One region of the Streptomyces sp. URMC 123 genome, then DNA from elsewhere that is predicted to be linked to it. Evidence: riboswitches for the same ligand, from Rfam matches in the RefSeq annotation. Region 1 holds a riboswitch; each other region holds the start of a gene.

Region 1 (10,285 bases):
TCCACGTCGTGCGTGGCCATCACCACGGTGGTGCCCGCGTCATGCAGCCGGCCCAGCGTGTCCAGCAGCCGCTCCTGGCCGTCCGGGTCCAGCCCGGCCGTCGGCTCGTCCAGGATCAGCACCCGCGGGCGCATCGCCACCGCCCCCGCGATCGCGGCCCGCTTGCGCTGGCCGTACGAGAGCAGATGCGTCGGCCGGTCCCGCAGCGCCGTGATGTCCAGCGCCTCCAGCGCCTCCGCCACGCGCGAGCGCACCTCCGGCTCCGGCAGCCCGAGGTTCATCGGGCCGAACGACACGTCCTGCCCCACCGAGGCCGCGAACAGCTGGTCGTCCGGGTCCTGCACCACCAACTGCACGGCGGAGCGCAGCCGGGTCAGCCCCGCCCGGTCGTACGAGACCTCCTCGCCCTCCAGCAGCAGTCGGCCGCTCGCACAGCGCAGGCCCCCGCTCAGCAGCCGGAGCAGGGTGGTCTTGCCACTGCCGTTGCGCCCCAGCAGGGCGACGCGCCGGCCGGTGGGGACCGAGAGGTTCACTCCGTGGAGGACGGCGGGCCCGTCCTCGTAGGCGTATCCCGCCTCGACGAGTTCCACGACGGGCTGCGCGGTCATGGCAGAAGCCTTTCGAGAGCGAAGGTGAGGGCCCCGACGCCGGCCAGCAGCCCGGCGGAGGCGGCCAGGAAGCGGGGGGAGACACGGGCCTCGGGCACCAGCACCCGCAAAGTGCCGTCGTAGCCGCGGCTCGCGAGCCCCGACTGGAGGCGCGCGGCCCGGTCGAAGGCGCGTACGAACGCGATCGCGCCCAGCCCGGCGAGGGAGCGCCAGGTGGCGGCCCGGGTGGTGTGCCCGAGCCGGGCCGCCTGCGCCTGGCGCACCCGCGAGACGGTGTCCAGCAGCAGAAAGCTCATGCGGTAGCTGACCAGGGCGACATCCACCACGGCCGGCGGCACACCGGCGCGCACCAGCCGCGGCAGGACGTCGGACACGGGCGTGGTGAAGGCGAACAGCAGCACCCCGAGCGAGGCCGCCGAGGTGCGCAGCAGCAGCCCGCCGGCGTGCGCGGGCCCGTCCGGGGCGGCCGACAGCAGGCCCTCCGGGCCGCCCACCTGGACCAGCAGGGGGAGGGCGCCGGTGACGCAGAAGCCGAGCGGGACGCGGAACGCCCGCCACAGCCGGCGGGGAGCCACCCCCGCCGGCCCGAGCAGCACGCCCAGGGCCGCGAGGGCCACCAGGGCGGCCCCGGGCCACGGGGGCAGCGAGATCGCCAGAACGGTCAGACCGAGGCCCAGGACGGCCTTTTCCAGGGGGTGGCGGCGGCGCCAGCGACTGCTGTGCGCCGCCGCGTCGATGGGCAGCACGGTGTCGTCGCCGTTCCGCCGCGGATCACGGCCGCGGGGCGGCGGCGCCGCTCCCGGCCGGTCGGCCCGGCTCGGCGCCCGACTCCCGGGCCTCCGGCTCGGCAGCCCTCCCGGAAGCCCCGGAAGCCCCCGCAGTCCCGGAAGCCGGTGCGGGTGAGGCCGCCGAGGCCGCCGCAGCAGTCGGGGCCGCCACCGACCGGGCCACCGCCTGGGCCTCGCCCTGCCGACGGCCCTTGCGCAGCCCGAAGTAGTACGCCAGTACCCCCGCGCCGATGGCGGCCTGCAGGGCGAACAGCGCCGACTCCACCTCACCGGACGGCGGCTCGTACAGCGGCGAGAACCACGGCTCGTAGTCCGGCTTCAGCTCCGTGATGGCGGCCTCCGCCTGCGCGTCCGCACCGGCGAACGGCTCCTCCTTGTGGTCCCCCATGCCGAGGGCCAGCGGAAGCACCGCCAGGGCCGCCACGATCGCCAGCAGCAGGATGTTGATCTTCGCGTTGCGGCTCATCGGACCACGGCCTCCTTCGTGTCACCGGCGTCGCCCGCGTCACCCGCGTCGGTGCCGCCCGCGCTGGTGCCGCCCTTGCTGCTGCCGTCCGCGTCGCCGTTGCCCGCGTCGGTGTCGCCCGCGTCGGCGCTGCCCGAGCCGCCGGCCCGGCCGCGCCGCGCGAAGAGCCCGAGCCGGGTCAGTTCGCCCTTGCTGGACTGGATCAGCAGCCGCACCACCAGCACCGTCAGCAGACCCTCGCTGATCGCCAGCGGGATCTGGGTCACGGCGAAGATGCCGCCGAACTTGGCGAGCGCGCCGAGGAAGCCGCTGCTCGGGTCGGGGAACGCGAGCGCGAGCTGGACGCTGGTGACGCAGTAGGTGACCAGGTCCGCCACGAACGCGCCACCGAACACGCCGACCATCAGCGGCGCGTCGACACGGCGCAACAGCCGGTAGACGGCGTAACCGGCCCAGGGGCCCACGATCGCCATGGAGAAGACGTTCGCGCCCAGGGTGGTGAGCCCGCCGTGCGCCAGCAACAGGGCCTGGAACAGCAGGGTGATGGTGCCCAGCACGGCCATGATGGGCGGCCTGAACAGCATCGCGCCCAGACCCGTACCGGTCGGATGGGAACAGCTGCCCGTCACCGACGGGATCTTCAGGGCGGAGAGGACGAACGTGAAAGCGCCGGAGGCTCCGAGCAGCAGGGTGCTCTCGGGGTGGGCCTTGACCTCACGGGTGAGGGCCCGGACGCCGTGGACTACGAACGGGGCTGACGCGGCGCCCCAGGCGACCGCGTGCAGTGGGGGCAGATACCCCTCGGCTATATGCATGGGTGGGAAGACCTCTCCAGCACCTCGTGGATGGACAACGCGCCCTGGCCGGTCTCCTGGCTGACGGGTCATGCCGCCCGGTTCTCCGCCTTCCCAGCCGTGGCGCGGTTTCCCGTGCCCGACCAGTGGCTCCCCTGGGTGGGGGTGGAGTCGAACTTCCCGATCACAGTGGCGAGGGCCGCACCGGCATCACACCGGTTTCCCGTTCACCAAGGCGGTGTGACATTAGTGGTCAGGGGCAAGGTAGGACAACCCGCGCGCGGGTGTGAGCCCCGGCGCACAACTGCCGCGTACCCTGCTGCGACGCACCCACGCGGGGCTCGTGGGGGGACGGCTCGGGCGTACGCGCGCCCGCCCCCGGCGCGTGGCGCCGGCCCCCGCGCGCCGGGCCCCGCGCGGGCGCGCCGCGCCCCGGCGGGCGGTTCAGGGCTCGCCCACCCGAACCGCCGGCAGCCCCAGCCGGGCCGGCGTGTCGTCGTCGAACGCGTCGAGGAACGCGCCGAGAAAGTCCGTCAGATGCTCCAGGGAGCGGGCGGCGAACAGGACCGGCTGATAGCCGGAGATCTGGTACCGGGTCGCCGCCATCCGGGGAACGTCGAGTTCGTACACCTGGTTCCGCGCCATCTGGGCCAGCTCGCCGTACGAGGACAGCAGCGCCGCGCCGTACGCCTTGACCTCCCCGTTCTCGACCATGACGCCGTACTCGAGCGTGAACCAGTACAGATGGCTGATCAGCTCCAGCGCCTCGGCGGTCCGCACCCGCATGGCCGCCCGGCCGACCGTGCGGTAGAGGTCGGCGAAGCGGGGGTCCGACAGATGGATGCCATGGCCGAAAACGTCGTGGAGGACATCCGGCTCGGGGGTGTAGAGCGGCATCGCGGGATGGCGGACGAACTGTACGGCGTGGAAGTAGCCGCGCTCCATCGATCCGAGGAAGCGCTTGTTCTCCACGACCCCGCCGGCGAGGGTGAAGTCGAAGCCGGTCAGGGCGCGCAGCCGGGCACCGACCTCGCCGTGCTGCGGTACGTGGTCCGCGGGCACGGGCGCGCCCTCCCGCGCCTCCAGCACGGCCCGGCAGGCGTACGCCGGGTGCGCGACGGCCAGCGCGGCGTGGACCGTGCGCCAGGTCGCGTGCTCGGCCTCGGTGTACTCCACGTACGGGGACGGCTCGCCCACGCGGTGGCCGTGCGCCAGCCGCGCCAGCGCGTTCCGCCGCTCCAGATAGCGGATGTCACGCTGGCCGGGATGCTGCGCGGCCGGACCGAGCCGGCCATCGGGCGCCACCGGGGTACGCGTCCACACCCTTCCCATGACAGCACAGGGGCGGGGCTCCCGCAGGGGCAGCGGGTGACGTACGGGGCGCTCGACGCGACCCGGCTCAGGAAGCGGGCCGGCTCAGGAAGCGGGCCGGTCCGAGGGCTTGGCCCAGGGGCTGACGCCCAGCTTGCCCGTGGTGCCGATGTCCACGGGAGCGTCCGGGGTCACCGTCTGCCAGCCCTGCCCGTCGGCGGGCGCGACGCTCAGGTGCTTGCCGTTCACGGGCGCGCCGTAGCCCGTCACCGTGTTCCGCCAGACGATCCCCGCCACCGCCTTCTCGCCGGGCTGCAGGGTCACCTGCTGCGGGGCGGCGTCGAAGGAGGGGAGGACGGAAATGCCGAACGACCCCTTGCCGACCTTGACGTCGAGCGGCTTGCGGGCGTCGTCGAGGACGCGCAGCGGGGGGTAGCCCTTCACGGTGTACGGGGTGGTGCCGCGATTGACCAGCTCCAGGTTCATCACCCGCAGCCCCATGGCGGCATCGGACGACCCCGCCATGATCACGACGCCCGAGGCCGGGGTCGGCGACTCCCCGGGCGTCCCCGGCCCGGACGCCGGCGGCGAGCCCTGCGGGGACCCCGCCGCGGACGGGGCGGGGGAGCCGGCCGGGGCGGCGGACGCCCCCGGGGCACCCGAGGGCGACGAGGCGGGGGCGGCCGCGGGAGGGCTGTCGGTGCACGCGGTCAGCAGCACGGCGGCACCCGCCAGCGCTGCCCAGTACCGGCGGTGGGCCCTGCCTCGTGCCATGATCGGCTCTCTGCTCATGCGGATGATCGTCCCATGACCGGCGAACGTACGCTCGACCGGTCGCCGGTCGCCGGTCGCCAGTCGCCGTTCCCCGGCTCCCGCACGGAAGCCGGTCGACGTCCCGGTACCTCCCCTACGCCTCCCCTACGCCGAAGACCTGCCCTTCAGGTGGCCGGACACCAGGGCGACGACCGTCAGCGCCCCCAGGACGACGGCCAGCCAGACGGCACCGTCCAGTACGGCCATCACCATCAGCGCGAGCATGACCACAAGGGCTGCGACGAAATAGTGCTGCTCGCGTCTGTCCTCCTTGCGCTCGACCTTCCTCTTGGCGTCCAGATATCGAGGGTCGGCAGGGCTTGTATCAGGGGGCAGCTTTCCGGCGCGCAGGATGCGCCGGTGGTCGTGCCACGGCATCTTTCCCTGCTTGATGCGGCGGCTTACGCGCCGTTCCTCCTTCCACTTCTCGCCCGGGGGCAGGGTCCGCAGCCACTCCTGCCTGTCCCGTGTGTAGTACCGGTTGCCGTAGAGCTTGAGGTCGTCCTTTTCCTGGAGACGCCGGAGGTCGGCGGTGCTCATCTGTTCGGGCGGGGGCTCGTAGTATCGCCGTAAGCCATCGGCGATCACTTCGGGGGAGACGGATTGCCCGAAGTCGATCCGGTCGGCGTTGTACTGGGGGCCGTTGACCTGCTGACCCTGCTGGTTGAACGTGGCTCCCTGCCCCCGGTCGCGCCCGGAGCGTCTTCGGTCACGGTCGCGCGGGTCAGCCACCGAGGAACACCCCGACGGCACTGGCGAAGTCGTTCACGATGGCCGCGACCATGCCCCCCATGGCCAGGAGGCCGGCCAAGCGGCCCCGCGCGGCGGCGATGTCCCCGGCCTCCAGCTCTCCCCGCGCCGCGATCAGCTCGGCGGTCACCTGCTCGCGGGTGGCGGTGGGAACCTCCAACTCCCGCACGGCGTCCACCGCCCGGCCGAACTCCCGCGCCACCGTCCGAGCGTCGATGGGGCTGTGGTCCCCGTGCGTGACATTGACGGTGTCGCCCATGTACTGATTGCCGTAAACCGTCTGCCTGTCCTGGTTGAACGTTGCCATGTCTGCATCATGCCGCAACTGCCCATGCGCCGCAGAGTGCTTGGCGGCCGCCCGGCCCTCCTCCGCGGCCGTCACCGCCCGGCCCTCCTCCGCGGCCGTCACCCCGTAACGCCCTGCCAGTGTCGCCACGGCGCGGGCCACCGCCTCTCGGAGGGCGGGCGGGCCCAGCACCTCCGCCTCGGCGCCCAGGCCCAGCAGATCGCCCACCGCCACCGCCTGGCCCTCGACGGCCATCTCCGCCCGCACCCAGCCCTCCTCGTCCGGTGGACCGGCGGTCTCCAGGGCCCGGACGCCCACCGCCCCGAAGCGCCAGGGCAGCAGCCGCTGGGCGATCGGTGAGAGCCGCAGCAGCGCGGTGTCCCGGCGCAGGGCGGCCCCCAATCGGTCCTGCGTGCGCTGCCAGTACGCCGGCAGGTCGAACCCCTCCGGCCGGTCGAACCGCGCCCCCGTCTGCTCGGCGGCCAGAAGCCGCGAGACGCGATAGGTCCGGGCCTCGCCATCGGCGAGGGCCACGCAGTACCAGATGCCGCTCTTGAGCACGACGCCCAGCGGCCGCAGTTCGCGCTCCCGCTCCTCCCCGCCCCAGCGGCGATAGCGCACCCGCAACACCCGCTGCTCCCACACCGCCTCGGCGACCGCCGCCAGATGGGGCACCGGGTCGGCGTCGCGGAACCACCCCGGCGCGTCCAGGTGGAACCGCTCCTGAACGCGCCGGGCCCGCTCCGCCGGCTCCCCCGGGAGGGCGGCGTACACCTTGAGCTGAGCCGTGGTCAGCACCGCGCCGAGGCCCAGGTCCCGGGCCGGGCCCGGTGCTCCGGAGAGGAAGAGGGAACCGGCCTCGGCGTCGGTGAGCCCCGTCAGCCGGGTGCGGTAGCCGTCCATCAGCCGGTAGCCGCCCGCGGGCCCGCGATCGGCGAGGACCGGGACGCCGGAGGCGCCGAGCGCCTCGATGTCGCGGTAGACCGTGCGGACCGACACCTCCAGGGCGTCGGCGAGCTCCGGGGCGGTCGTCCGCCCTCGGTTCTGGAGCAGCAGCAGAAGGGAGAGAAGCCGGTCGGCACGCATGCGGATCATTCTCGCGCCGTACCTGACAGTAGATGTCAGGTACGGCGATCAGGCTGGGGTCGCACCGCGGGCCGAACGCCCGTGGGACGACGCACGACCGAGAGGACCACCATGCCGACGAAGGCCGCCATGCCCACGAGGGCCACCGCGCTCACCGAGACCACTGGGACCTTCACGTTCGCCGACTGGCAGGAGCGGGTCGTGGGCCCCGAGGGCCGGGAGGGCCCCCGGCTCGCCCACGCGACCGTGACCAACGCCTTCTCCGGCGGCATCGAGGCGTCCGGCACGCTCTGCGAGTACACCATCGCCTATCTCACGGACACCACCGGCACGTTCACCGGCATGCAGCACTTCTCCGGGGCCGTGGACGGCCGCACGGGGGCGTTCGTCGTCGAGGAGCGCGGCTCCTTCGCCGCGGACGGCACGGTGCGCTGCGTGTTCGAGGTCGTGCCCGGCTCCGGAACGGGCGAGCTGGCCGGACTGAGCGGCAGGGGCGGCTTCACCGCGGTCCACGGCGAGCCCACCGTCCCGTACACCTTCGCCTACGAGGTGGGTCGGGCCTCGTCCGACCAGGCTCAGGACGCCTGAATGGTTGATCCCAAGGGGTCGGCTCCGTATGGCTCTGTATCCGCGAGCGCGGTACGCGGAGCCGGCACGGGCTGATCATCGCTTCGGGGTCTCGATGGCGTGCAGGGCCCGCTCGGCGATCTGCCGCAGGTATGGGACGAGTTCGGGCGGGCCGAGCAGGGTGTAGGCGACCCGGAGCGCGGTGATGCGGAAGGCCAGGTATTCGGGGAGTCCACGGCCGTGCGCAGGCGGCAGCGGTGCGTGTCGAGGTGTTCCAGGACGCCGAGGGACGCCGGTACGAGCTCGGCGGCGCGTTCGATGGGTGCGTGCACGATCAGTTCGGCACGGCAGGTGCCCGGTCCGGCGGCCAGGGCGTCGGCCACGTAGGCGGCGGCGTCCTGGCCGTCGGGCAGGGTGCGCGCGGGCACGCGGGCGCCGGTGCGGTGGAGCTCGCTGATCCGGTCGACGCGGAAGGTGCGCCAGTCGGCGCGGTCGAGGTCGTACGCCAGCAGGTACCAGCGTCGTCCCGCGGCCACCAGGCGGTGGGGTTCGGCCACGCGCCGGAGGGACTCGCCGCGGCCGGGTGTGTAGCTGAAGCGGATCTTCTCGTGAGCCACGCAGGCGGCGGCGAGCACGGCGAGCAGCTCGGGGTCGGCCCCCGGGCCGCTCTGAGGGACGGCGATGGCCGCCTCGGCGAGCTGGTTCACCCGGCGCCGCAGGCGGGAGGGCAGTACCTGCTCCAGCTTGGCCAGGGCCCGCAGCGAGGTGTCCTCGATGCCGGTGACCGCCGCGGTGGCGGCCGCACGCAGGCCGATCGCGATGGCGACGGCCTCGTCGTCGTCCAGGAGCAGCGGCGGCATGGCCGTGCCGGCGCTGAGCCGGTAGCCGCCGGTGTTGCCGTGCGCGGCGTGCACGGGGTAGCCCAGCTCGCGCAGGCGGTCGATGTCGCGGCGGATGGTGCGGCCGGTGACACCGAGGCGCTCGGCGAGCTCGGCACCGGTCCGTTCGCGCGGGCTCTGCAGCAGCGACAGGAGCTTCAGCAGACGGGCGGCGGGGTCCCTCATGCGCATCACTATGCGGGATGACTAGGACGTTGAGTGACCTATTGGACTTCTACGATCGAGCCATCGGGCAAAAGGCCCGGAACAACCCCCTATGTCTCTGTTTGAGGAAGGCGGACCTGTCAATGGCCACCAAGGAATCCCTCCAGCTCTTCACGCCGATGCTCTACGTGCACGGCAGTCTGGAGGCCATCGCCTTCTACACCGATGTCTTCGGCGTCGAAGAGATCGCCGAGCGCACCATGCTGCTGTCCCAGGTGCCCGGCATGGACAAGACACCGGGCGCGGACAAGACGGTCGTCTACTCCAAGCTCCAGTTCCCCGATGGCAGCGCCCTGAGCGTCGCCGAGCTGACCGCCGACTCCTCCGCCGGGAACGGCCCCGTGATCGGCAGCAACATCCATGTCGGCTTGCAGTACACCGACCCCGCCGAGCAGCGGACGGCCTTCGACAAGCTCGCCGAGGGCGGCACCGTCCTGGAAGCCCTGGAGAGGAAGTTCTGGGGCGTCGCCTACGGCATCGTCCAGGACAAGTACGGCGTCATCTGGGAGTCCAACTGCTACCTGCCCGAGGGCGAGGACGCCGACACGGCCGGATAGCACGGCGTTCCTCTCCGGCGGGGCGCACGGCGTACCGGCGCCACAAGAGGCGGCACCGGCCCGCCCGCAGTCCGCACCGATCCCTTGGAATCGATCGTCCAGGGACAGACCCTCTAGGGGCAGGACTCCTCGAACTTGACCGCCTTCAGGGCGACCGGCTGCCCGGTCAGCTTCGTGCCCGGGGCGGGGGTCTGCGCGCACACCTTCCAGTTCGACTCGATGAGGACATTGCGGTTCCCCGTCGCGTCCTCGACCTGAAGGCTCGCGCCGGAGTCCAGCGACTGGCGGACCGCCTTCACGGACTTGCCCGTGACGTCGGGCATGGTCCCGCCGGCCTCCTTCCGCTCCTGGGAGCCCTGCCCTCCCGCGTCGCGGTCGGGGCAGGTCTCGTCCAGCTTCACCGCCCCCAGGTCGACCTTGGTGGTGATGGGGTGGCTGCCGGGCGCGGGGGTCTGGAAGCAGACCTTCCACTGGCGGTCCAGGATCTGATTGCGCCCCCGCCCGAGCGCGTCGTGGGACGTCAGATGGAGGAAATCGCTGTCCTGAGCGGTGTCCTGGGCCGCCTGGAGGCCCTTGCCCACGAGGTCGGGCAGCCGGCCGGCCTTGCCGCTGCCCTGTCCCGCCTGCCCCTGGCCGTCGGCGGGCGCCGAGCTCGCTCCGGTGCCCTTCCCGGCGGGGGAGGAGGAGCCGGTGTCACCGCACGCGGTGCTCATCAGCAGCAGGGCGGCGGCGAGGGGCGCGGCGGCGATGTATCGGTTTCGCATGAGCCTGATGCTGTCGCCCGAGAAGGCGCGGCGACGCCGGTCCTCGCGCTCTGTGACCGTCCTGTGACCGCGACCGGACGGTCACCGCTCTCGGCCCGCGGCCGTTTCGTGGCGGAACGCCGTCCCGCGCGCCCGTACCGCCCGGAGCCGGGGGGCGATCGCCCGCCGGCCCGCTTGACCGTTCGAGGGTCCGACTACTCGACGACGAGCTCCACCGGCACATTGCCCCGCGTCGCCCGGGAGTACGGGCACACCTCGTGCGCCTTCTTGACCAGCAGGTCCCCGGTCTCGCCCGACAGGGACTCCGGCAGCTCGACGCGGAGCGTCACGGCGAGCGCGAAGCCCGACTCGTCCTTGCCGATCCCGACCTCGGCGGTCACCGACACCTCGCT
Region 2 (10,285 bases), on a different contig from region 1:
GGTCCAGCGCGGGCAGCAGGATGTGCGCGCTCATCACGGCCCGGGTGCCGGCGGCGACGGCGGCCCGGAAGGGGGCGAGTTCGCGGGAGTGGAGGGTGTCCAGCCCGGCGCTGATGCGCGGGAGGTCGAGGTGGGAGTCCACGTCCGTGTCGCCGTGGCCGGGGAAGTGCTTGGTGCAGGCGACGACCCCGGCGGACTGCAGCCCTTCCACATAGGCGGCGGTGTGCCGGGCGACGAGCGCGGGATCGGCGCCGAAGGACCGTACGCCGATGACGGGGTTGTCGGGGTTGGAGTTGACGTCGGCGGAGGGGGCCCAGTTGAAGTTGACGCCGCACTCGGCGAGCCTGCGCCCGAGCTCGCGGGCCACGGCCCGGGTCAGGTCGGTGTCGTCGACGGCGCCGAGGGCGAGGTTGCCGGGGAAGGAGGAGCCGGCGCGGGCCTCCAGCCGGGTGACGTCTCCGCCCTCCTCGTCGATGGCGACCAGGATGTCCTCGCGCTCCGCGCGCAGTCGGGCGGTGAGCGCCGCGAGTTGCTCGGGCGAGGTGATGTTGCGTCCGAACAGGCCGACGGAGGCGAGCCCTTCGCCGATGCGGCGCAGCAGCCAGTCGGGGGCGCTGGTTCCGGTGAAGCCGGGCTGGAGAACCGTGAGCGCGTCCCGGGTGAGCGCGTCCGGGGCCTGGGCGGTCGTTTTGCGGGAGGGCGGGGTGGTGCCGCTGGCGAGGGTCGTCATGGGAGGACTGTCATCCCTTCACTGCGCCGGCGGTGAGGCCGCCGACCGCCTTGCGTTGCAGGAACAGGAAGAGGATCAGAATCGGCAGGGCGAAGATCGAGGCGGCGGCCATGGTGGCGCCCCAGTCGTCGCCGAACGCGCTCTGGAAACCGGAGAGCCACAGGGGCAGCGTCTGGTATTCGGCCTCCTTGTTGAGGACCAGCACCAGCGGGAATTCGTTCCACGCGGTGATGAAGCCGAAGAGCGAGGTGGACATCAGCCCGGGTGCCAGCAGCGGGAAGATGACCTTTCGGAAGGCCATGATCCGGGTACAGCCGTCCACCATGGCGGATTCCTCGAGTTCCTTGGGCACGGCGGCGATGAAGCCGCGGAGCGTCAGAACGGTCAGGGGCAGCACCATGACGGTGTAGAAGAGGGTGAGCGGCACAAGGCTGTTGAGGACGTCCGCGTCGCGCGCGATCATGTAGATCACAATGATCATGACCTCCCAGGGGGCCATTTGCGCGATCATAAAGGTGAGGATGACGCCCTTGCGCCCCTTGAATCGCATGCGCGCGATGGCGAAGGACGCGAAGAGCGCGATGAGCAGGGACAGGACCACCGCGGCGACCGTCACCACGATGGAATTCCGCAGGAACGTCCAGAAGTTCTCCGCGGAGACGGCCGTTTCGAAGTGTTCCAGGGTGGCGTCGAAGGGGAACCACACCGGGTCCTCGGCGATGATGTCGCCGGTCGGCTTGAAGGCCGTGCTGAACATCCAGTACACGGGGAAGGCGAAGACGATGAAGAGCACGATCGCCGTCGCGTTCGGCCAGATCCGGCCGAGGAGCGAGCGCTTCACAGCTCGTCCTCCTCATTCTTCAGAACGACGCGGAGGTAATAGGACATCAGGGCCAGCAGGATGAGGATGGTGAGCAGGGAGATGGCCGCGCCCATACCGAAGCGCTGATTGCCGAATCCCTCCACGAAGGCGTAGACGGGGAGCGTCTCGGTGAGCCGGTCGGGCCCGCCCTTGTTGATCGCGAAGACCTGGGCGAACGACTTGAAGACCCAGATGACCTCGAGGAAGGTCGTGGCGAGGAAGAACGGCTTGAGGAAGGGGTAGGTCACCGAGGTGAAGATCTTCCAGGTGCCGGCGCCGTCCATGCGGGCCGCCTCGTACAGCTCCTTGGGAATGGTCGTCGTCGCCGCGTAGAGGTTGATCGCCACAAAGGGGACGGACTGCCAGACGATCAGCAGGGTGATGACGAAGAAGGTGGAGAGCTGGCTGCCGAGCCAGTTGTGGTCGGCCATGGAGTGCCAGCCGAGCGCGTCCAGCACCCAGTTGACGACGCCGAAGCGGCCGGCGAAGAGCCACTGGTAGACCGTGGTCGCGGCGATCACCGGCATGGCCCAGGTGAGCACCAGTGCCACCGAGAGCAGCAGCCTCATCCGGGTGCCGAGCCGGGCGAGCAGCAGGCCGATCAGCGTGCCCGCCACCATGATCAGGACCACATTGACGCCGGTGAAGACCACCGAGCGCCCGGTGACCCGCCAGAACTCCTCGTTGGAGAGGGTGTCGGCGTAGTTGTCGAAGCCGACCCACTCGGTCAGGCGCAGAATGAGCTGCCGCCGGTTGAGCTCCTGGAAGGAGATCATCGCGTTGCGGATCAGCGGCCAGCCGAGAAAGACCGCGGTGGCGGCCAGCGCGGGCAGCAACAGCAGATACGGCGTGGCCAGGGACCGGCGCCCGGGGCCCGTGCGCCGGCCGGGGGAGGCCCCCGGGGGCCCCGATCTCTTCGCCGTTCCCGCCGGGGTGACGGTCCCGGCCTCCTGGGACTGAACGGACATGCTGCGGTCTTCCTCCCGTGCCGCGCGCGCCGTCGCGCCGGCCGTGCCAAGGGGACGGGTTCCGCCGCGGACCGGCGAACCGGTCCGTGACGGAACCCGACGGGTCACTGCTTCTGTGCGAGCCGCTTGTTGATCTCGCCCTCGACGGCCTTGGCCGCGTCGGCGGGGCTCTGGCCGTTCAGCACGGCGGTCATGTAGCCCTTGATGGGGTTCGGCTCGTTCTCCACCGCGGCCCACTCGGGGATCAGCGGGGTGGTGCCGCCGAAGGGCACGGCGGGCGCGGCGGCCTCGGCGGCGGCGTGGCCCTTGAGGTTGCCCTTCAGCGCCTCCTTGTTCGGGATCACGCCCGCCTCCTTGGCGAGCCGGCCCTCGAACGTGTCGGAGAGAGCGATCTTGAGGAACTCCCGGGCCAGTTCCTGCTTCTTGCTGCCTGCCGCGATGGCGAGGTTCGACCCGCCCAGGAAGACACCGGCCGGCTTGTCGGCGGTCTCACCCGGGATGGTGAAGTAGCCGATCTCCTTCTCGATGGCCGGGTTGGCCTTGATGGCTCCGGCCGCTTCCCAGCCCATGCCGATGAAGGCGCCCACATTGCCCTTGGCGAAGACGGTGCCCTGATCGGGCAGCTTCTCGTCCTTGTCCTTGGGGGCCTGGGAGTAGGACTGGAACTTCCGGTAGATCTCCATGGCCTCGCCGACCTTGGGGTCGTCGAGGTTGCTGACCCACTTGGCGCCGTCCTTCTTGACGAGGTCGACGCCCTTCTCGACGGTCAGGCCGTTGAGGACGTACCAGTTCTGGCCCGGCAGGTAGAGCGGCTCCTTGCCGGTCTCCTTGATCTTGTCAAGGGCCTTGAAGAAGTCCTCGCGCGTCTTGGGGGTCTCCGTGACGCCCGCGTCGGCCCAGATCTTCTTGTTGTAGACCACCACGCGGTTGAGGGCGAACCACGGGGCGGCGTACTGCTTGCCGTTGTGCACGGCGGGCTTGTTCAGCGACTCCAGCCACTGGTCGCCGCCGAGTTCCTTCTTGAATTCGCCGAGATCGGCGAGGCCCTCGGAGGCGGCGTACGCGGCGGTCTGCGTATTGCCGAGCTCGATGACGTCCGGCGGGTTGGCCTCCGACAGCGCCGTGGTCAGCTTCTGCTGAATGCCGTTCCACTTCTGGACTTCGATTTTCAGCTTGGCGCCGGTCTTCTTCTCGAATTCGGCCGTGACGTCCTTCGTCCACTGCGCCGGGTTGGACCCGTCCATGAACCACACGGTCAGCGTCTTGTCGTCGCCACCGGAGGAACCCGAGCCGGACCCACAGGCCGCGACACTCGCCAACATCGCCACGACACCCGTCGCCGCTATGAGTCCACGCCGCACAGCACTCTCCCCTACAGGCTGGATGTGGTCTTTAATGGTTTAGACCAGTGCCCGCAGCTTGGCCTAGACCTTTTGGGGTGTCAAGGGTGTATAAGAGTCGCTGTCGGCTCCGTTACCGGACCGACATCTGGGCTGATCCGCGCGATGAGGCCGCCCGGGTCCAAGGCCGTGCCACGATGTGAGCCGCTGAAGACGGAGGAGCCGGTGACGGCAGCAGGACAGGCAGCAGGACAGGAGCCGGGAAGGCTGGTCATGAAGACCGACGCGGGCGGCGGTCCGGCCGCGGCCGAGGGCGGGAACGGCACCCGTACCGCGCGCGTGCCCAAGTACTACCGGCTCAAGCGCCATTTGCTGGAAATGACCGAAACCCTGCCGCCCGGAACGCCCGTCCCGCCGGAGCGCACGCTCGCCACCGAGTTCGACACCTCCCGCACCACCGTGCGCCAGGCGCTCCAGGAACTGGTGGTCGAGGGCCGGCTGGAGCGCATCCAGGGCAAGGGCACCTTCGTCGCCAAGCCCAAGGTGTCCCAGGCCCTGCAACTGACCTCCTACACCGAGGACATGCGCGCCCAGGGCCTGGAGCCCACTTCCCAGCTCCTCGACATCGGCTATGTGACGGCCGACGACCGGCTGGCCTCCCTGCTCGACATCGAGACCGGCGGCCGCGTCCTGCGGATCGAAAGGCTCCGGCTGGCCAGTGGCGAGCCCATGGCCATCGAGACCACCCATCTGTCCACCAAGCGCTTCCCGGCGCTCCGCCGCAACCTGGTGAAGTACACCTCCCTCTACACCGCTCTGGCGGAGGTCTACGACGTGCGGCTGGCGGAGGCCGAGGAGACCATCGAGACCTCCCTGGCGACCCCGCGCGAGGCCGGGCTGCTGGGCACGGACGTGGGCCTGCCGATGCTGATGCTCTCGCGCCACTCCCTGGACGCGGAGGGCCGCCCCGTGGAGTGGGTGCGGTCGGTCTACCGCGGCGACCGCTACAAGTTCGTCGCCCGGCTCCAGCGTCCCGCCGACTGACGGCCCCCGCCCACCTGCGACTTCGTCACCGTAGCCGTACCGGTATGCGGACGGGTAGTGACGGTGGCAAGAGCGCTGGCTTAGATTTCCCGCACGTTACGAGGGAGATCACCAAGCGGGAACGGAGCACGTGCCATGCCAGAGCCAGCACCACCGAAGACCCCCCAGCGCCGCGTGTCCCCACGGTCCATGGCCATCTGGACCGCCGTTTCCCTCATCGGCGCGGCCGCCTGGGCCGTGCTCGCCCTGTCGCGCGGCGAGGAGGTCTCGGCCGCCTGGATGGTGGCCGCCGCCCTGGGCTCGTACGCCATCGCCTACCGCTTCTACTCCCGGTTCATCGCGCGCCGGGTGCTCAAGGTCGACAAGACCCGCGCCACCCCGGCCGAACGCCACGACGACGGCGTCGACTTCCACCCCACCGACCGCCGGGTGCTGCTGGGCCATCACTTCGCGGCCATAGCCGGCGCGGGCCCGCTGGTCGGCCCCGTGCTGGCGGCGCAGATGGGCTATCTGCCCGGCACCATCTGGATCGTGGCCGGTGTCATCTTCGCCGGCGCGGTGCAGGACATGGTGACCCTGTTCTTCTCCACGCGCCGGGACGGCAAGTCGCTGGGGCAGATGGCCCGTGAGGAGATCGGCCCGCTCGGCGGTGCGGCGGCCCTGATCGCGGTCTTCGCCATCATGATCATCCTGCTGGCCGTGCTGGCGCTGGTCATCGTCAACGCCCTGGCCGGCTCCCCCTGGGGTACCTTCTCCATCGCGATGACCATTCCGATCGCGCTGTTCATGGGCGTGTACCTGCGGGTGCTGCGGCCCGGCCGGGTCACCGAGGTCTCCGTGATCGGCGTGGCGCTGCTGCTGCTCGCGATCGTGGGCGGCAACTGGGTCGCCGAGTCCTCCTGGGCCGACGCCTTCACCCTGGAGCCGAGCACGCTGGTCGTCTCGATGGCGGTGTACGGCTTCGTGGCGTCGGTGCTGCCGGTGTGGATGCTGCTCGCGCCGCGTGACTACTTGTCGACCTTCATGAAGATCGGCACCATCTGTCTGCTGGCCATCGGCGTGGTCGTGGCGCTGCCCACCATGAAGATGGAGGCGATCACCGACTTCGCCGCGCGGGGCGACGGGCCCGTCTTCGCCGGCTCCCTCTTCCCGTTCGTCTTCATCACCATCGCCTGTGGCGCGCTCTCCGGCTTCCACTCCCTGGTCTCCTCGGGCACCACCCCGAAGATGATCCAGAAGGAGACCCAGATCCGGATGATCGGCTACGGCTCCATGCTGATGGAGTCGTTCGTGGCGATCATGGCGCTGATCGCCGCCTGTGTCATCGACCCGGGGCTGTACTTCGCGATGAACGCCCCCGCCGGCGTCATCGGCGACTCCGTGCAGTCCGCCTCCCAGGCAGTCGCCAACCTCGGCTACACCATCACCCCGGACCAGCTCACGGCCGCCGCCAAGGCCGTCGAGGAGCAGACCCTGCTGTCGCGGACCGGTGGCGCCCCCACCTTCGCGATCGGCATGTCGGAGATCTTCTCCCAGGTCTTCGGCGGCCACGGCATGAAGGCGTTCTGGTACCACTTCGCCATCATGTTCGAGGCGCTCTTCATCCTGACGACCCTCGACGCGGGAACGCGGGTGGGCCGGTTCATGCTCCAGGACACCCTGGGCAACCTCTACAAGCCCTTCAAGGACATCACCTGGAAGCCCGGCCTGTGGTTCGCCAGCGCGGTCGTCGTGGGCGCCTGGGGCTACTTCCTGTGGGTGGGCGTCCACGACCCCCTGGGCGGCATCAACCAGCTCTTCCCGCTCTTCGGCATCGCCAACCAGCTGCTCGCCGCGGTGGCGCTCGCCGTCTGCACCACCCTGCTGGTGAAGTCGGGGCGCCTCAAGTGGGCGTGGGTGACGGGCATCCCGCTGGTCTGGGACGCGGCGGTCACCCTCACCGCGAGCTGGCAGAAGGTCTTCTCCGACGACCCGCGCGTCGGCTTCTTCGCCCAGCGGGACAAGTACCAGGACGGCATCGAGGCGGGCAAGGTGCTGCCGCCCGCCAAGAACCTGGACGACATGCACACCGTGGTGACCAACTCCACGGTGGACGGGGTTCTCTCCGCCCTCTTCGCGCTCCTGATCCTGGTGGTGATCGCGGACGCCGCGCGCATGTGCGTCAAGGCCGTCCGGAACCCCGCCGCGGCGCCGCTCAAGGAGACGCCGTACGTAAAGTCCACGCTCGTCGCCCCGGCCGCGCTCTTCCCGACCCGGGAGGAGAAGGCCGAACTGGCCGCGGCGGGCGCGGGGAGCGAGGGCGGCACCGGCACCCGTACGGGGCACACGCCATGAGCGGGGACACCGTACTGCCGTCGGGCGGGAGGGTTCCGGGCCCTCGCACCGTACTGTCGTCGATCCGGAAGGCCGCCGGCCCTCGCACCGTACTGTCGTCGATCCGGAGGGCCGCCGCCCGGTTCCGCTGGTTCTGGCGCGAGGCGTCCGGCGAGGCCGCGTACGACCGTTATGTCGCCCACGCGCGCGCCCGAGACCCACGCGCGGACGTCCTCGGTCGGCGCGAGTTCGAGCGCCGCCGGATGGACGCCCGGGAGGCCGATCCACGCGAGGGCTTCCGCTGCTGCTGACCGAAAAAGACACGGTCGACCGTTCGCACCCGGGCCGCCGCTCCCTCTCTGAAGGGGCGGCGCCCCTTCCCCGTTGCAAACCGCACGCCCGGCCGAGCACGCAGCCCACGACACAACATCTGGTGCCGCACCTGACCCACGACACAAGATGTATGCTCGTGCTCGCTGTCGCCGCAGGGGAATCCGGTGGGAATCCGGAACTGTCCCGCAACGGTGTGGAAGTGCATGTTTTGCGCACCCAAGTCCGAGGACCTGCCGACAGTCACGCCCGGATCGACCGACCGGGCGTCGTGACGTCCGGGCCTCGCGGGTTGGGCCGGTGGACGCTGTGTGGCGAGAACGCGCCCGTTCCCCAGGAACGCCGTGCCCTGTGCCGTCAGCGCTCCCCGCACCCCCACGCGGCCCCCAGCCGAGCGAGGGAGAGCACCACGTGACCATCGCGCCCGCCGATCCTGTTTCAGACGCGTCCGCGGCACAGCACGCGTCCGACCGGAGCGCCGACGGTCCCGGGACCGCGCTGCTGCGCACCCTGACCGACCTCACCGCCGATCTGCCCTCGACGGACCCCGGGCGGGTCGCCGCGGCCGCGCTGCGGGGCCGGCACGCCGGCTCCGACGAGGCGGAGCTGCGGTCGCTCGCCACCGAGGCCGCGGCCGGTCTGATCTCCGAGGACCCGGAGTACTCCCGGCTCGCCGCCCGGCTGCTCTCCCGCGCCATCGCCGACGAGGCCGCCGGCCAGGGCGCGGTGTCCTTCTCCGCCTCGGTGGCCGTCGGCCACCGCGAGGGCCTGATCGCCGACGGCACGGCCGCGTTCGTGCGGCAGCACGCCCGGCGGCTCGACGCCCTGGTGGACGAGGCGCTGGCGGGCGGCGCCGACGACCGCTTCGGCTACTTCGGCCTGCGCACCCTGCACAGCCGCTATCTGCTGCGCCACCCCATCACCCGGCAGGTCATCGAGACCCCGCAGCACTTCATGCTGCGCGTCGCCGCCGGCCTGGCCGAGGACGACAGCGACCGCGCCGTGGACGAGGTGGCCGCGCTCTACGGGCTGATGAGCCGGCTGGACTACCTGCCCTCCTCCCCCACCCTCTTCAACTCCGGCACCCGTCACCCGCAGATGTCCTCCTGCTATCTGCTGGACTCGCCGCTGGACGAGCTGGACTCGATCTACGACCGCTACCACCAGGTCGCCCGGCTCTCCAAGCACGCCGGCGGCATCGGCCTGCCGTACACCCGCATCCGCTCCCGCGGCTCGCTCATCCGCGGCACCAACGGTCACTCGAACGGCATCGTCCCCTTCCTGCGCACCCTCGACTCCTCGGTCGCCGCGGTCAACCAGGGCGGCCGCCGCAAGGGCGCCGCCTGTGTCTACCTGGAGACCTGGCACGCCGACATCGAGGAGTTCCTGGAGCTGCGCGACAACACCGGTGAGGAGGCGCGGCGCACCCACAACCTGAACCTCGCCCACTGGATTCCGGACGAGTTCATGCGCCGGGTCGACGCCGACACCGACTGGTCGCTGTTCTCGCCCGCCGATGTGCCGCACCTGGTCGACCTGTGGGGCGCGGAGTTCGACGCCGCCTACCGCGAGGCCGAGGCGCAGGGCCTGGCCCGCAGGACGATCCCGGCGCGCCAGCTGTACGCCCGCATGATGCGCACCCTCGCGCAGACCGGCAACGGCTGGATGACGTTCAAGGACGCCGCGAACCGTACGGCGAACCAGACCGCCGAGCCCGGCAACGTGGTCCACTCCTCGAACCTCTGCACCGAGATCCTGGAGGTCACCAACGACGGCGAGACGGCCGTCTGCAACCTCGGCTCGGTCAACCTGGGTGCCCATGTGCGGCCCGGGGAGCACTCGCTGGACGAGGCCATCGACTGGGAGCGGCTGGACGCCACCGTGCGGACCGCCGTCACCTTCCTCGACCGCGTCGTGGACATCAACTTCTACCCGACCGAGCAGGCCGCGCGGTCCAACGCCAAGTGGCGCCCCGTCGGCCTGGGCGCGATGGGCCTCCAGGACGTCTTCTTCCAGCTCCGGCTGCCGTTCGACTCGCCCGAGGCCGCCCGGCTCTCCACCCTCATCGCCGAGCGGATCATGCTCGCGGCGTACGAGGCCTCCTGCGACCTCGCCGAGCGCCACGGGCCCCACCCGGCCTGGTCCGCCACCCGCGCCGCGCGCGGTGTGCTCCACCCCGACCACTACGGCGTGGAGCAGCGCTGGACGGACCGCTGGACGGCGCTGCGTGCCCGTATCGCCGCCACCGGGATGCGCAACTCCCTGCTGCTGGCGATCGCCCCGACGGCGACCATCGCCTCCATCGCGGGTGTCTACGAGTGCATCGAGCCGCAGGTGTCGAACCTGTTCAAGCGCGAGACGCTCAGTGGTGAGTTCCTCCAGGTCAACTCGTACCTGGTGAACGACCTGAAGAAGCTGGGCGTGTGGGACGCGCAGACCCGGGAGGCGCTGCGCGAGTCCAACGGCTCCGTGCAGGACTTCGCCTGGGTGCCGCAGGAGATCCGCGATCTGTACCGCACGGCGTGGGAGATCCCGCAGCGCGCGCTGATCGACATGGCCGCGGACCGTACGCCGTACCTGGACCAGAGCCAGTCGCTGAACCTCTTCATGGCCTCGCCGACCATCGGGAAGCTCAGCTCGATGTACGCCTACGCCTGGAAGAAGGGCCTGAAGACCACGTACTACCTGCGCTCGCGCC
Region 3 (10,285 bases), on a different contig from region 1:
CGGGCCCCTGCACGGTGAGGCGAAGGTCAGCGGTCGATCAAACTCTTGGCCAGCGCTTCCACGAAGCGATCGGTGACCTCGGCATCGCGCACCGCCAGCCTCAACCAGTCCTGACCGAGCCCAGGGAAAGTATCGCCCCTGCGCACCGCGAAGCCCCTTGCCCGCAACCGGGCCCGCACCACGTCGGCCCCCGCCAGCCGTACGAGAACGAAGGGCCCGGCCGCGGGACCGGCCACCGTCACCTCGGGGAGCTCTGCCAGCCGCGCCACCAGGTGAGCGCGGTTGTCCTCGATCCGCTGCGCCGCCTCCGAAGCCTCCGCCAGCGCCTCCGGGCCGCAACACGCCTCCGCGGCGGCCAGTGCGGGCGTCGACACCGGCCACAGGGGCTGGGCCCGCTCCAGGGCGCCGATGACCCGCGGCTCCGCCAGGACGTAACCGATCCGCAGTCCTGCCAGACCCCAGGTCTTGGTGAGGCTGCGCAGCACCACAAGCCCGGGGAGATCGGTCCGGGACGCAAGGGACTCCCGCTCACCCGGCACGGCGTCCATGAACGCCTCGTCCACGACCAGGACACGGCCCGGGCGGGCCAGCGCGGCCAGTGCCGCTGCCGGGTGCAGTACGGACGTCGGATTGGTGGGGTTACCGACGACGACCAGGTCCGCGTCCTCGGGCACGGCGCCGGCCCGCAGGCGGAAGCCGTCCTCCGCCGTCAGCAGAACGCGCTCCACCGGCCGGCCGGCATCGCGCAGCGCCGCCTCCGGCTCCGTGAACTGCGGGTGCACCACCACGGGCCGGCGTGCCTCCACAGCGCGAGCGATCAGCACGAACGCTTCCGCCGCCCCGGCCGTCAGCAGGACTCGCTCACTGGACACGCCATGCCGCGCCGCGACGGCCTCACGAGCGGCCCTGCCGTCCGGATAGGCGGCCAGTCCGTCCAGAGAAGCGGCGATCCGTTCCTTGAGCCAGGCAGGGGGAGTGTCGGACCGGACATTGACCGCGAGGTCCGTCATCTCCGAGGACAGGCCGCGGACTTCGGCGTCACCGTGGTGACGCAGGTCGTGCTGCTGATCGTCAGAGGGCGTGAGCATGGCCGCCGTGGGGGTGCTGGTGATGAGTACGGGCGTCGGAGTGAGTGGGCGACGGGGGAGCGGTGTCGGGCGCGCGCTCCATCGCGCAGGCGGTGCCCCGGACATGCGCGGGCAACGCCCGGCGCGCGACCGCTGCCGTGGCTTTGGCCGGGCCTCCGCCCACCGCCACCGACTTCCGCTTGGACACCAGCAGCGCGCCGCCGTCGGAAGCGGCCAGGGCGGCCGCCTCCGCGACGCTCGGCGTGCCGACGGCGGCCAGGGGTGTCCGCGACGGATTCGGGACCTCGACCAGGGCGAGCATCCCCGCCGGGAACGTCCGGAGGGGCACGCCCAACCGCTCGGCCGCCTCGATCAGACCGCCTTCCGCCGCCTTCGCCTCCACGGTCGCCAACGCGGCCAGGTCGCTGGCCGAGCTCCCTGCCTCGGCCAGCACCCGGTGGACGAGCGCCAGCACCTCCTCCGGCCCCACACCGCTGCCACCGCCCACGCCGACAACCAGAGCAGGCACCTGCCGCGGAACGCCCCCTCCCGCGCCCCCGGCCTCAACGGCCGACGCCGTGGCCTCAGGGCCTCCCGCTCCACCCACCGGCCGGGCGGGTGCACTGGCCGAACCCGCGCGCGTACCGGAAGGCGACAGCGGCGACCGCGAACCCGTACGGATCGCGGTCGCCCCCTCGCCGTCGGACCGGGCGCCGTCCGGCATCAGGCGCACCCCGCCACGAACCTACGGGCCATCCCGGGTGAGGCGGCCCAGTGCACATGGAGGTATGACGCATGGACCCCCCGCTGCACAAACCCCTCGACCCTGCGCTCCGGGTGGGTGAAGCCCCACGCCGGGTCGGCGCCCGCGCCAGGTTCGAGGACGGTCCGGTGGAACTCGTGACCCCGCACCCGCGCACCGGCGGGGACCAGCGCGTTCGCCGTCACCGCCACCGCTTCGCGATAGCCCAGCGTCAGGCGCTCCGACATCCGGGCGTCGGCGCTGAGCACACCGCACATCGGCTTGCCGTCGATGGACCGGGCCAAATACAACAATCCCGCACATTCCGCAGCGACCGGCGCGCCGGATGCGGCCAGCTCGGCGACCGCCTTCCGCAACAGTTCGTTCTCCGACAGCTCCGGCGCGTACACCTCCGGAAAGCCGCCCCCGATCACCAGCCCGGCCGTGCCCTCCGGCAGCCTCTCGTCCCGCAGCGGGTCGAACGAGACCACTTCGGCGCCCGCCGCCTCCAGCAACTCGGCATGCTCGGCATAGGAGAACGTGAACGCCGGACCGCCGGCGAGAGCCACCACGGGACGCAGCCGGCTCGCCGTCCCCGCAGGGACAGAAGCCAGCTCGGGAGAGGCCGGGGCACTCTGCGGCGGCGTGGCCGCCAGGGCCTCCGCCGCGCTCCACACCGGGCCCGTCACCGGAGGAGCGCTGCGTGCCAGCGCCAGCAGCGCTTCCAGATCGCACCCCTGCCGGACGTGGGCGGCCATCGCCCGCACCGCCTCCAGGGCGTCCGAGTGGCGCTCGGCCACGGGCACCAGGCCCAGGTGCCGGGACGGCGTACGGACGCGCTGTTCCCTGCGCAGCACTCCCATGACCGGGACGCCAGATTCCTCCAGGGCCTCGCGCAGGAGTTGCTCGTGCCGGTCCGAGCCGACCTTGTTCAGGATCACTCCGCCGATCCGCACCTGCGGGTCCCATGAGGCGAAGCCGTGCACCAGTGCCGCGACCGAGCGCGACTGCGAGGAGGCGTCCACGACCAGAACGACGGGAGCGCGCAGCAGCTTCGCCACGTGCGCCGTCGAGGCCAACTCGCCCCGGCCGGCCGCTCCGTCGTAGAGGCCCATCACCCCCTCGATCACGGCCACGTCGCAACCCCGCGAACCATGCGCAAAGAGCGGAGCGATCAGCTCCGGCCCGCACAGCATCGCGTCCAGGTTGCGGCCCGGGCGGCCCGCCGCCAGGGCGTGGTAGCCCGGGTCGATGTAGTCCGGTCCCACCTTGTGCGGGGACACGGACATGCCAAGCTCCGTGAAAGCGGCCATCAAACCCGTCGCGACGGTCGTCTTTCCGCTGCCGGACGCCGGAGCGGCGACGACGAGCCGCGGAGTCGACGCGGACATCACCACTCGATGCCCTTCTGGCCCTTCTGACCGGCGTCCATCGGATGCTTGACCTTGGACATGTCCGTGACCAGATCCGCCGCGTCCACCAGCTTCTCAGGCGCGTTGCGGCCCGTGATGACGACGTGCTGGGTGCCGGAGCGCTCGCGCAGCACCGACACGACCTCGTCAGTGTCGATCCATCCCCAGTGCATGGGGTACGTGAACTCGTCGAGGACGTAGAGCCGATATGTCTCCGCAGTCAGGTCGCGCTTGACCTGCTCCCACCCCTCGACCGCCGCCTCCTCGCTGGAAGCGATGTCCCGCTGGACCCAGGACCAGCCCTGCCCCATCTTGTGCCATGCGACGGTCCCCCCCTCGCCGGAGTCACCGAGGACACGCAGCGCGCGCTCCTCGCCGACCCGCCACTTCGCGGACTTGACGAACTGAAAAACTCCCACCGGCCACGATTGGTTCCATGCTCGCAGAGCCAAGCCGAAAGCGGCAGTGGATTTTCCCTTCCCGACGCCCGTGTGGACGATCAGCAGCGCCCGATTGCGGCGCTGGCGGGTGGTCAAGCCGTCGTTCGGCACGACGGGCGGCTGTCCTTGTGGCATTACGCGGCCCTCCGGGTTCCCTGGACGTTACGTACGAGAGCCGCGACGCTGTCCGCCCGCAGCTCGTCAAGTGTCACCGCGGGCCCGCCCAGATCCCGCGCGAGCGCGCCGGCCAGCCCGAGCCGCACCGGCCCGGACTCGCAGTCCACGACGACGGACGCGGTGCCCTCGGCGGCCAGCAGCCGTGCGGCCCGCGAGGCCAGCGCCACGGGCTCCGGACCGCCGGTCGCGCGCCCGTCCGTCACCGTCACCAGCAGCGGCCGCCGCGACGGGTCGCGAAGCCGCTCCACGCGGAGCACCTCGCGCGCCTTCAACAGTCCTGCGGCAAGCGGTGTACGCCCGCCGGTCGGCAGCGCCTCCAGACGCGCGGCGCCCGCCTCCACGGACGACGTCGGAGGCAGCGCCACCTCCGCCGAACTGCCCCGGAACGTCACCAGGCCCACCTTGTCGCGCCGCTGGTAGGCGTCCAGCAGCAACGACAGTACGGCGCCCTTCACGGCACTCATCCGCTTCCGCGCCGCCATGGAGCCCGAGGCGTCCACGACGAACAGCACCAGATTGCCCTCCCGCCCTTCCCGGACGGCCTGCCGCAGATCGTCACGGCGAACCACCAGGCCGGGCCCCCGCCGGCCACGCGCGTGCTGATGCGGCGCCGCCGCCTGTACGGTCGCCGCCAAATGCAGCTTGGTGAGCGCTCCCCGTGGCCGGTGCGCACCCGTGGTGCGACCGTGCGCCGTACGGGCGCGGGAGCGCCGGCCGGCAGCGCCTTCGCCCAGTCCGGGCACGCTCAGGACGCGGGCCCGAAACGGTTCCGCCGCGGCGACAGCGCCCTGCTCGCCGCCGCCCTGGCCGCCGGTGCCATGGCTCTCCGTGTCGTGCGGGGCGGAGTCGTTCGGGGCGGGTTCGGGACGAGAAGGCCGGTCGGGCGTCTCGCGCGCCTCATCCGCCGCCCCGGGCTCCTGTCGTTCTTGCGGTCCCTGCGGCTCCTGCGGCCCGTCCGCGGGCGGCAGGCCGCCCCCGCCGTCAGGACCGCCATCGGGGCCGCCGTCAGGGCCATCCGGCTGGGGGCCGTCCGGTTCCGGGTCGTTGTCGCCGCCGTCGAACTCGTCCAGTGTCCGGTCGAGCTTCTCGGTGTCCAGCCCTGGAGCGTCGAAGGGGTTGCGCCGACGCCGGTGAGGCAGCGACAGCAGCGCGGCCTGCCGTACGTCCTCGGTGCGGACCTCCGTACGGCCGTCCCACGCCGCCAGAGCGGTCGCCGTGCGCGCGGTCACGATGTCCGCACGCATCCCGTCGACCTCGAACGCCGCGCACACGGCGGCTATCTGCCGGAGGGCGTCGTCCCCCAGCTTCACGGACGGCAGCAGCGTGCGCGCCGCCGCGATCCGCTCCCGCAACGCGCTCTCCTCGGCCTCCCAGCGCGCCGAGAAGCCGGCAGGGTCCTCGTCGTACGCCAGACGCCGCCGGACGACCTCCACCCGCTGATCGGGCTCCCGTGACGCCGCCACCTCGACGGTGAGGCCGAACCGGTCGAGCAACTGCGGACGCAGCTCACCCTCTTCGGGGTTCATCGTGCCCACGAGGAGGAAGCGCGCCGCGTGCCGTACTGACACGCCCTCGCGCTCCACGTACGAGGCGCCCATGGCCGCGGCGTCCAACAGGAGGTCGACCAGGTGGTCGTGAAGGAGGTTGACCTCGTCCACGTACAGGACGCCGCGGTGCGCGTCCGCCAGCAGCCCCGGTTCGAAGGCCTTCTTGCCCTCGGACAGGGCCCGCTCGATGTCCAGGGCGCCCACCAGCCGGTCCTCGGAGGCACCGACGGGCAGTTCCACCATCCGGGCCGGCCGGGAAACGCCCTGGGCCGCCTCATGGGGGCCGTCCGGGCACGCCGGGTCCGGAGCCGCCGGATCGCAGGAGAACCGACAGCCGGGCACGACGTCGACCGGCGGCATCAGTGCTGCCAGCGCGCGCACGGCAGTGCTCTTCGCGGTTCCCTTCTCGCCGCGCACCAGTACTCCGCCAACCGCGGGGGAGACGGCGTTCAGGAGCAGAGCCAGCCGTAGATCGTCCATGCCGACGACCGCGGTGAACGGGTAGTGCGGGACGGTGGTGCTCATACGGTGCCCTCCAGGTGGCCCAGCATCGAATGGGGCGTAGCGAGCCGCCTCGGCGTCTCGACGTCGGGTTCGGCAGGTCGGTCATGGCGCCGGGGCCATGCGGCGTGCGTGGGTAGGCCACCACCGCCGTCAGTGGCGGCCGTGACGGGGTGCGTCGTCCTCATGGAGCCCCCACGGTGGCGGCCCTCACGGCGCGCCGGGCGGTATGAAGGGCAGTCCGGACGGCGCCCCCGCCTCGATCAGCCGGAGCAGCGCGTCGGTGTCCGCGTGCTCTTCGATCAGGTCGCCCAGGCGGTCCAACTGCTCTTCCCGGAGGGTGTCGAAAGACGTGTCGGGGGCCGGTATGAACCGACGGCCGGCTGCGGCGGCCACCTTCTGCAGAAAGGCACGCCGAAACCCGTCGCTCTCCAGCGAGCCGTGCCAGTGGGTGCCCCACACGGCGCCGACCCGGCATCCGTCCAGGAAGAACTCGTCCCCCTCCTCGACCTCGGCGACGCCATGGTGGATCTCGTAGCCCTCCACGTGCTCGCCGTAGGCCTCACCCACGGGGCGCGCGAGCGTCTTCTCCGCCGCGAACCGGACCCGTACGGGCAGCAGCCCGAGCCCGTCCACCGTTCCGGCCCGTGACTCCACCTCGTCCTCGATGGTCCGGGCCAGCATCTGGAAGCCGCCGCAGATGCCCAGCACCGGGCGCCCCTCGGCGGCCCGCCGCGCCACCGCGTCGGCGAGCCCGCGCTCCCGCAGCCAGGCCAGCGCCCGTACGGTGCCTCGGGTGCCCGGCAGCACCACGAGGTCTGCGTCGGACAACTCCTCCGGGCGGTCCACGAACCGGACCACCACGCCCGGCTCGGCGGCCAGCGCGTCCACGTCCGTGAAGTTCGACATGAGGGGCACGGCGGCCACCGCGACCCTCAGCACGTCCTCGCCGTGCGGAGGCGCGACCGTGGACTCCCGCACGGTGCCCCGGAGCGATACGCGCAGACCGTCCTCCTCGTCGATGCCCAGGCCGTGCTGGTACGGCAGGACGCCGAAGGTCCGCCGGCCCGTGAGGTCGTACAGCATGTCGAGGCCGGGCTCCAGCAGGGTGACGTCGCCGCGGAACTTGTTGACCAGATATCCGGCCACCAATGGCTGGTCCTCGCGGCTGAGCAGGGCCGTCGTGCCGAAGAAGGACGCGAAGACGCCGCCCCGGTCGATGTCACCGACCACCAGTACGGGCAGCCGGGCCGCCCGCGCGATGCCCATGTTGACGATGTCGGTGCGCCGGAGGTTGATCTCGGCAGGGCTTCCCGCGCCCTCGCAGATCACCGCGTCGTACGTGCTCCGCAGCTCCTCCAGACACTCCAGTACGGTGCCCAGCAACTGCTCCTGGCGCCCCGCGTGGTAACCCCGCGCGCTCAGTTCTCCGACCGGCTTGCCCAGCAGCACGACCTGACTGCTGCGGTCGCTGCCCGGCTTGAGCAGTACGGGGTTCATCAGCGCCGAGGGTTCGACCCGGGCCGCCGCCGCCTGCATGGCCTGCGCTCGCCCGATCTCCGCGCCCTCGCGCGTCACGAACGAGTTCAGTGACATGTTCTGTGCCTTGAACGGGGCGACCTTCACACCCCGGCGCGTCAGCCAGCGGCAGATCCCCGCCGTGACGACGCTCTTGCCGGCGTCCGATGTCGTCCCGGCGATCAACAGCCCTTTGCCGCCGTTCACGCCCGCCCCTTTCCCGCGCGCCGCAGCGCTCCCCACGCCAGCCGGCCACCGACGCACACGCCGAGGGCCAGTACGTTCACCCGCCGCGCCAGCCGCACGGCGCGCTCGATGTCGTCCACGGTCACAGGACGGTTGCCCTCGCCCAGTACGGGGCGGTGCTCCACGCGCCCTGCGTATGCGAGGGTGCCGCCCAGCCGAACGCCCAGCGCGCCCGCGAAGGCGGCTTCCACGGGGCCCGCGTTGGGACTGGGGTGCTTGCGCGCGTCACGGCGCAGCACGCGCCAGGCGCCCCGTGGGTCCGGCCCGGCGACGGCCGTCAGTACGGCGGTCAGCCGCGCCCCCGGGAACCCCACGGCGTCGTCAAGCCGGGCGGAGGCCCAGCCGAAGCGCCGGTACCGCGGGGACTTGTGGCCGACCATGGCGTCGAGCGTGTTGACCGCGCGGAAGCCGACCAGGCCGGGAACGCCCGCCGCCGCGCCCCACACCAGGGCGCCCACGACGGCGTCCGAGGTGTTCTCGGCCACGGATTCGACCACGGCACGGGCGATCTGCTGCCCGTCGAGGGCCTGCGGGTCGCGGCCGCACAGGTGCGGCAGTCTCTCCCGCGCCACCTCGATGTCGCCCGCGGCCAGGGCCCCGCCGATGGCACGGGCCTCACGGCGCAGCGACGTCCCGCCGAGGACGGCCCAGGTGGCGGCGGCGGTCAGTACGGTCGACGCGGCGGGTGAGCGCCGTACGGCGCGCGAGAGCGCTCCCGCGGCAACCGCGGCTCCGCCCGCGCACAGAACGGTGTGCAGGGCTCCGACAGCGCGGTGGTCGCGCCAGAGCAAGCCCTCGACGGCTCCCGCGGCCCGCCCGAAGGCGGCGACGGGATGCCCGCGGCGTGGGTCACCCACGAGGAGGTCACCGATGAATCCGAGGGCCGCGCCGCCGGCGAAGGTGGCGAGGTCGGCACGCATCCGGTCAGACCGCCGTCGTGCCTCGGTGGAACGGGGATATCGGGGTGGGCGTTCGACGGCAGCCGGGCATGGTGGTGTGTCCTCACTCAGGGTCCGCGCCCTGGATCGACGTGACCGGCGGTGAGAGTCTCCTGGCTCCCGGATCGGCATCTCCCCCGGCCTTCCAGCCCGCAGTACGGGCCGTGGCTCCGGTGGGGGATCGCTCCCCGGTGACAGTGGCGGGACCGCGCCGGATTCGCACCGGCTTCCTCTCCTGCCGCCGTTTGGCCCCGGCAGTCCACCATGGGCCGCGAAGGCCCGTCAACTTGCCTTGACCTGGGGCGGGGAGGGCGCGCGGGCCTTCCCGACGACGACAACGCGCCCCGCCGGATGGCGAAGTCCTGGTCGGCGCTTCGCCATCCGGCGGGGCGGAGGCTGTGAGAGGGGATCGCTGTCAGGAGACGATCAGAAAGATGCCGTAGGCCACGGCCGCCGCGCACAGCGCGAAGCAGGCGTACGCGCCGGCGCGCGCCGCAGCGGTCGGGCTGGTGGACACCGCCACCGTGCCGTCGGGCTGCACATGCATCCGGGCCGAGGCCTGCGCGGAGTCCTGCGGCCCGGCGGGCCGCGTCTTGCGCGAGGTGCCGACGATTCCGAGGGTGAAGAATCCGACGACGCCGACGGTCACGATGAGGCTGACGCCGAAGACCTGGCCGAGTGCTGCCCAGTCGATGCTCATGTGGTTGCTTCCTTGGCTTCTCGTGTCGTGCCGGGGGCGGCCGTCAGGCCGTGACCCGCTCGGCCGCAGGGGCCGGGGCCGTCGTCTGGTGGGGGAGGACGCCCACCGGCTCGGGGGCGGTCAGCACGCCGGCCGGCGGCGGGGCGACGGTCTTGATCGCCGCGGTCACCACGCCGTCGGGCTCGGCGTCGAGCTCGTTGACGTTGGTGTGGTCGACCGGCTTGCGGCGCGAGGCCGCCCAGATGGCACCGCAGGCGATGACGGCCAGGACGGCGACGGTGGTGACACCCCAGTCACCCTGCTGGGCGAGGAGCGCCGCGCCGCCCGCGACCAGTCCTGCGGCCGGCAGCGTCAGGCCCCAGGCGATGATCATCCGGGTGGCGGTGGACCAGCGGACCACGCCGCCCTTGCGGCCGAGGCCGGCGCCCATCACCGAGCCGGAGCAGACCTGCGTGGTGGAGAGCGCGAAGCCGAGGTGCGAGGAGGCGAGGATGACCGTCGCGGCGCCGGTCTGGGCGGCGAAGCCCTGCGGCGGCTGGATGTCGGTGAGCCCCTTGCCGAGGGTGCGGATGATCCGCCAGCCGCCCAGGTAGGTGCCCAGGGCGATCGCCACACCGGCCGAGACGATGACCCACATCGGCGGGTCGGAGTTCGGGACGAGCACGCCGCCGGTGACCAGCGCGAGGGTGATCACGCCCATGGTCTTCTGCGCGTCGTTGGTGCCGTGGGCGAGGGAGACCAGGGCCGCCGAGGCGATCTGGCCGGCCCGGTAGCCCTTGGCGGTGTCCTGGGGGTCGCGGCCGCGAGCCAGGCGGTAGGTGAGCCGTGTGGCGGCCGTGGCGGCCAGTCCCGCGACGATCGGCGCGGCCACTGCCGGGATCAGCACCTTCATGACGATCTTGTCGGCGTTGACGCCGTCCATGCCGACCGCGACGAGGGTGGCCCCGATGAGACCGCCGAACAGAGCGTGCGAGGAGCTCGAGGGCAGGCCCGCGAG

What was found. A riboswitch is a leader RNA that binds a small molecule or an ion and turns the genes downstream of it on or off. The one in region 1 is predicted to bind cobalamin.
Region 2: it holds a riboswitch for cobalamin, as region 1 does, so the genes downstream of both, ACSNOD_RS00135 (ribonucleoside-diphosphate reductase subunit alpha) here and ACSNOD_RS19665 (energy-coupling factor ABC transporter permease) in region 1, are expected to answer to the same signal.
Region 3: it holds a riboswitch for cobalamin, as region 1 does, so the genes downstream of both, ACSNOD_RS02900 (cobalamin biosynthesis protein) here and ACSNOD_RS19665 (energy-coupling factor ABC transporter permease) in region 1, are expected to answer to the same signal.

The regions. Positions count from the first base shown of each region.
Region 1 covers NZ_JBPQTV010000172.1:1,489-11,773, forward strand. The annotation lists gene ACSNOD_RS19650 (energy-coupling factor ABC transporter ATP-binding protein) at 1-608, opposite strand, end outside; gene cbiQ (cobalt ECF transporter T component CbiQ) at 605-1,354, opposite strand; gene ACSNOD_RS19660 (energy-coupling factor ABC transporter substrate-binding protein) at 1,380-1,862, opposite strand; gene ACSNOD_RS19665 (energy-coupling factor ABC transporter permease) at 1,859-2,677, opposite strand; cobalamin riboswitch at 2,707-2,906, opposite strand; gene ACSNOD_RS19670 (phenylalanine 4-monooxygenase) at 3,101-3,988, opposite strand; gene ACSNOD_RS19675 (DUF4232 domain-containing protein) at 4,073-4,492, opposite strand; gene ACSNOD_RS19680 (hypothetical protein) at 4,491-4,778, shown strand; gene ACSNOD_RS19685 (hypothetical protein) at 4,886-5,320, opposite strand; partial or broken gene ACSNOD_RS19690 (helix-turn-helix transcriptional regulator) at 5,940-6,902, opposite strand; gene ACSNOD_RS19695 (DUF3224 domain-containing protein) at 7,014-7,490, shown strand; partial or broken gene ACSNOD_RS19700 (helix-turn-helix transcriptional regulator) at 7,566-8,533, opposite strand; gene ACSNOD_RS19705 (VOC family protein) at 8,656-9,129, shown strand; gene ACSNOD_RS19710 (PASTA domain-containing protein) at 9,243-9,893, opposite strand; gene ACSNOD_RS19715 (organic hydroperoxide resistance protein) at 10,088-10,285, opposite strand, start outside.
Region 2 covers NZ_JBPQTV010000001.1:20,717-31,001, forward strand. The annotation lists gene ACSNOD_RS00100 (glycoside hydrolase family 3 protein) at 1-730, opposite strand, end outside; gene ACSNOD_RS00105 (carbohydrate ABC transporter permease) at 741-1,571, opposite strand; gene ACSNOD_RS00110 (carbohydrate ABC transporter permease) at 1,568-2,560, opposite strand; gene ACSNOD_RS00115 (extracellular solute-binding protein) at 2,665-3,921, opposite strand; gene ACSNOD_RS00120 (GntR family transcriptional regulator) at 4,174-4,944, shown strand; gene ACSNOD_RS00125 (carbon starvation CstA family protein) at 5,080-7,278, shown strand; gene ACSNOD_RS00130 (YbdD/YjiX family protein) at 7,371-7,568, shown strand; cobalamin riboswitch at 7,721-7,842, shown strand; gene ACSNOD_RS00135 (ribonucleoside-diphosphate reductase subunit alpha) at 7,999-10,285, shown strand, end outside.
Region 3 covers NZ_JBPQTV010000010.1:11,269-21,553, forward strand. The annotation lists gene cobC (Rv2231c family pyridoxal phosphate-dependent protein CobC) at 27-1,088, opposite strand; gene ACSNOD_RS02875 (cobalamin biosynthesis protein) at 1,072-1,596, opposite strand; gene ACSNOD_RS02880 (cobyrinate a,c-diamide synthase) at 1,791-3,200, opposite strand; gene cobO (cob(I)yrinic acid a,c-diamide adenosyltransferase) at 3,200-3,796, opposite strand; gene ACSNOD_RS02890 (putative cobaltochelatase) at 3,796-5,910, opposite strand; gene ACSNOD_RS02895 (cobyric acid synthase) at 6,097-7,611, opposite strand; gene ACSNOD_RS02900 (cobalamin biosynthesis protein) at 7,608-8,570, opposite strand; cobalamin riboswitch at 8,696-8,820, opposite strand; gene ACSNOD_RS02905 (hypothetical protein) at 9,004-9,288, opposite strand; gene ACSNOD_RS02910 (anion permease) at 9,332-10,285, opposite strand, start outside.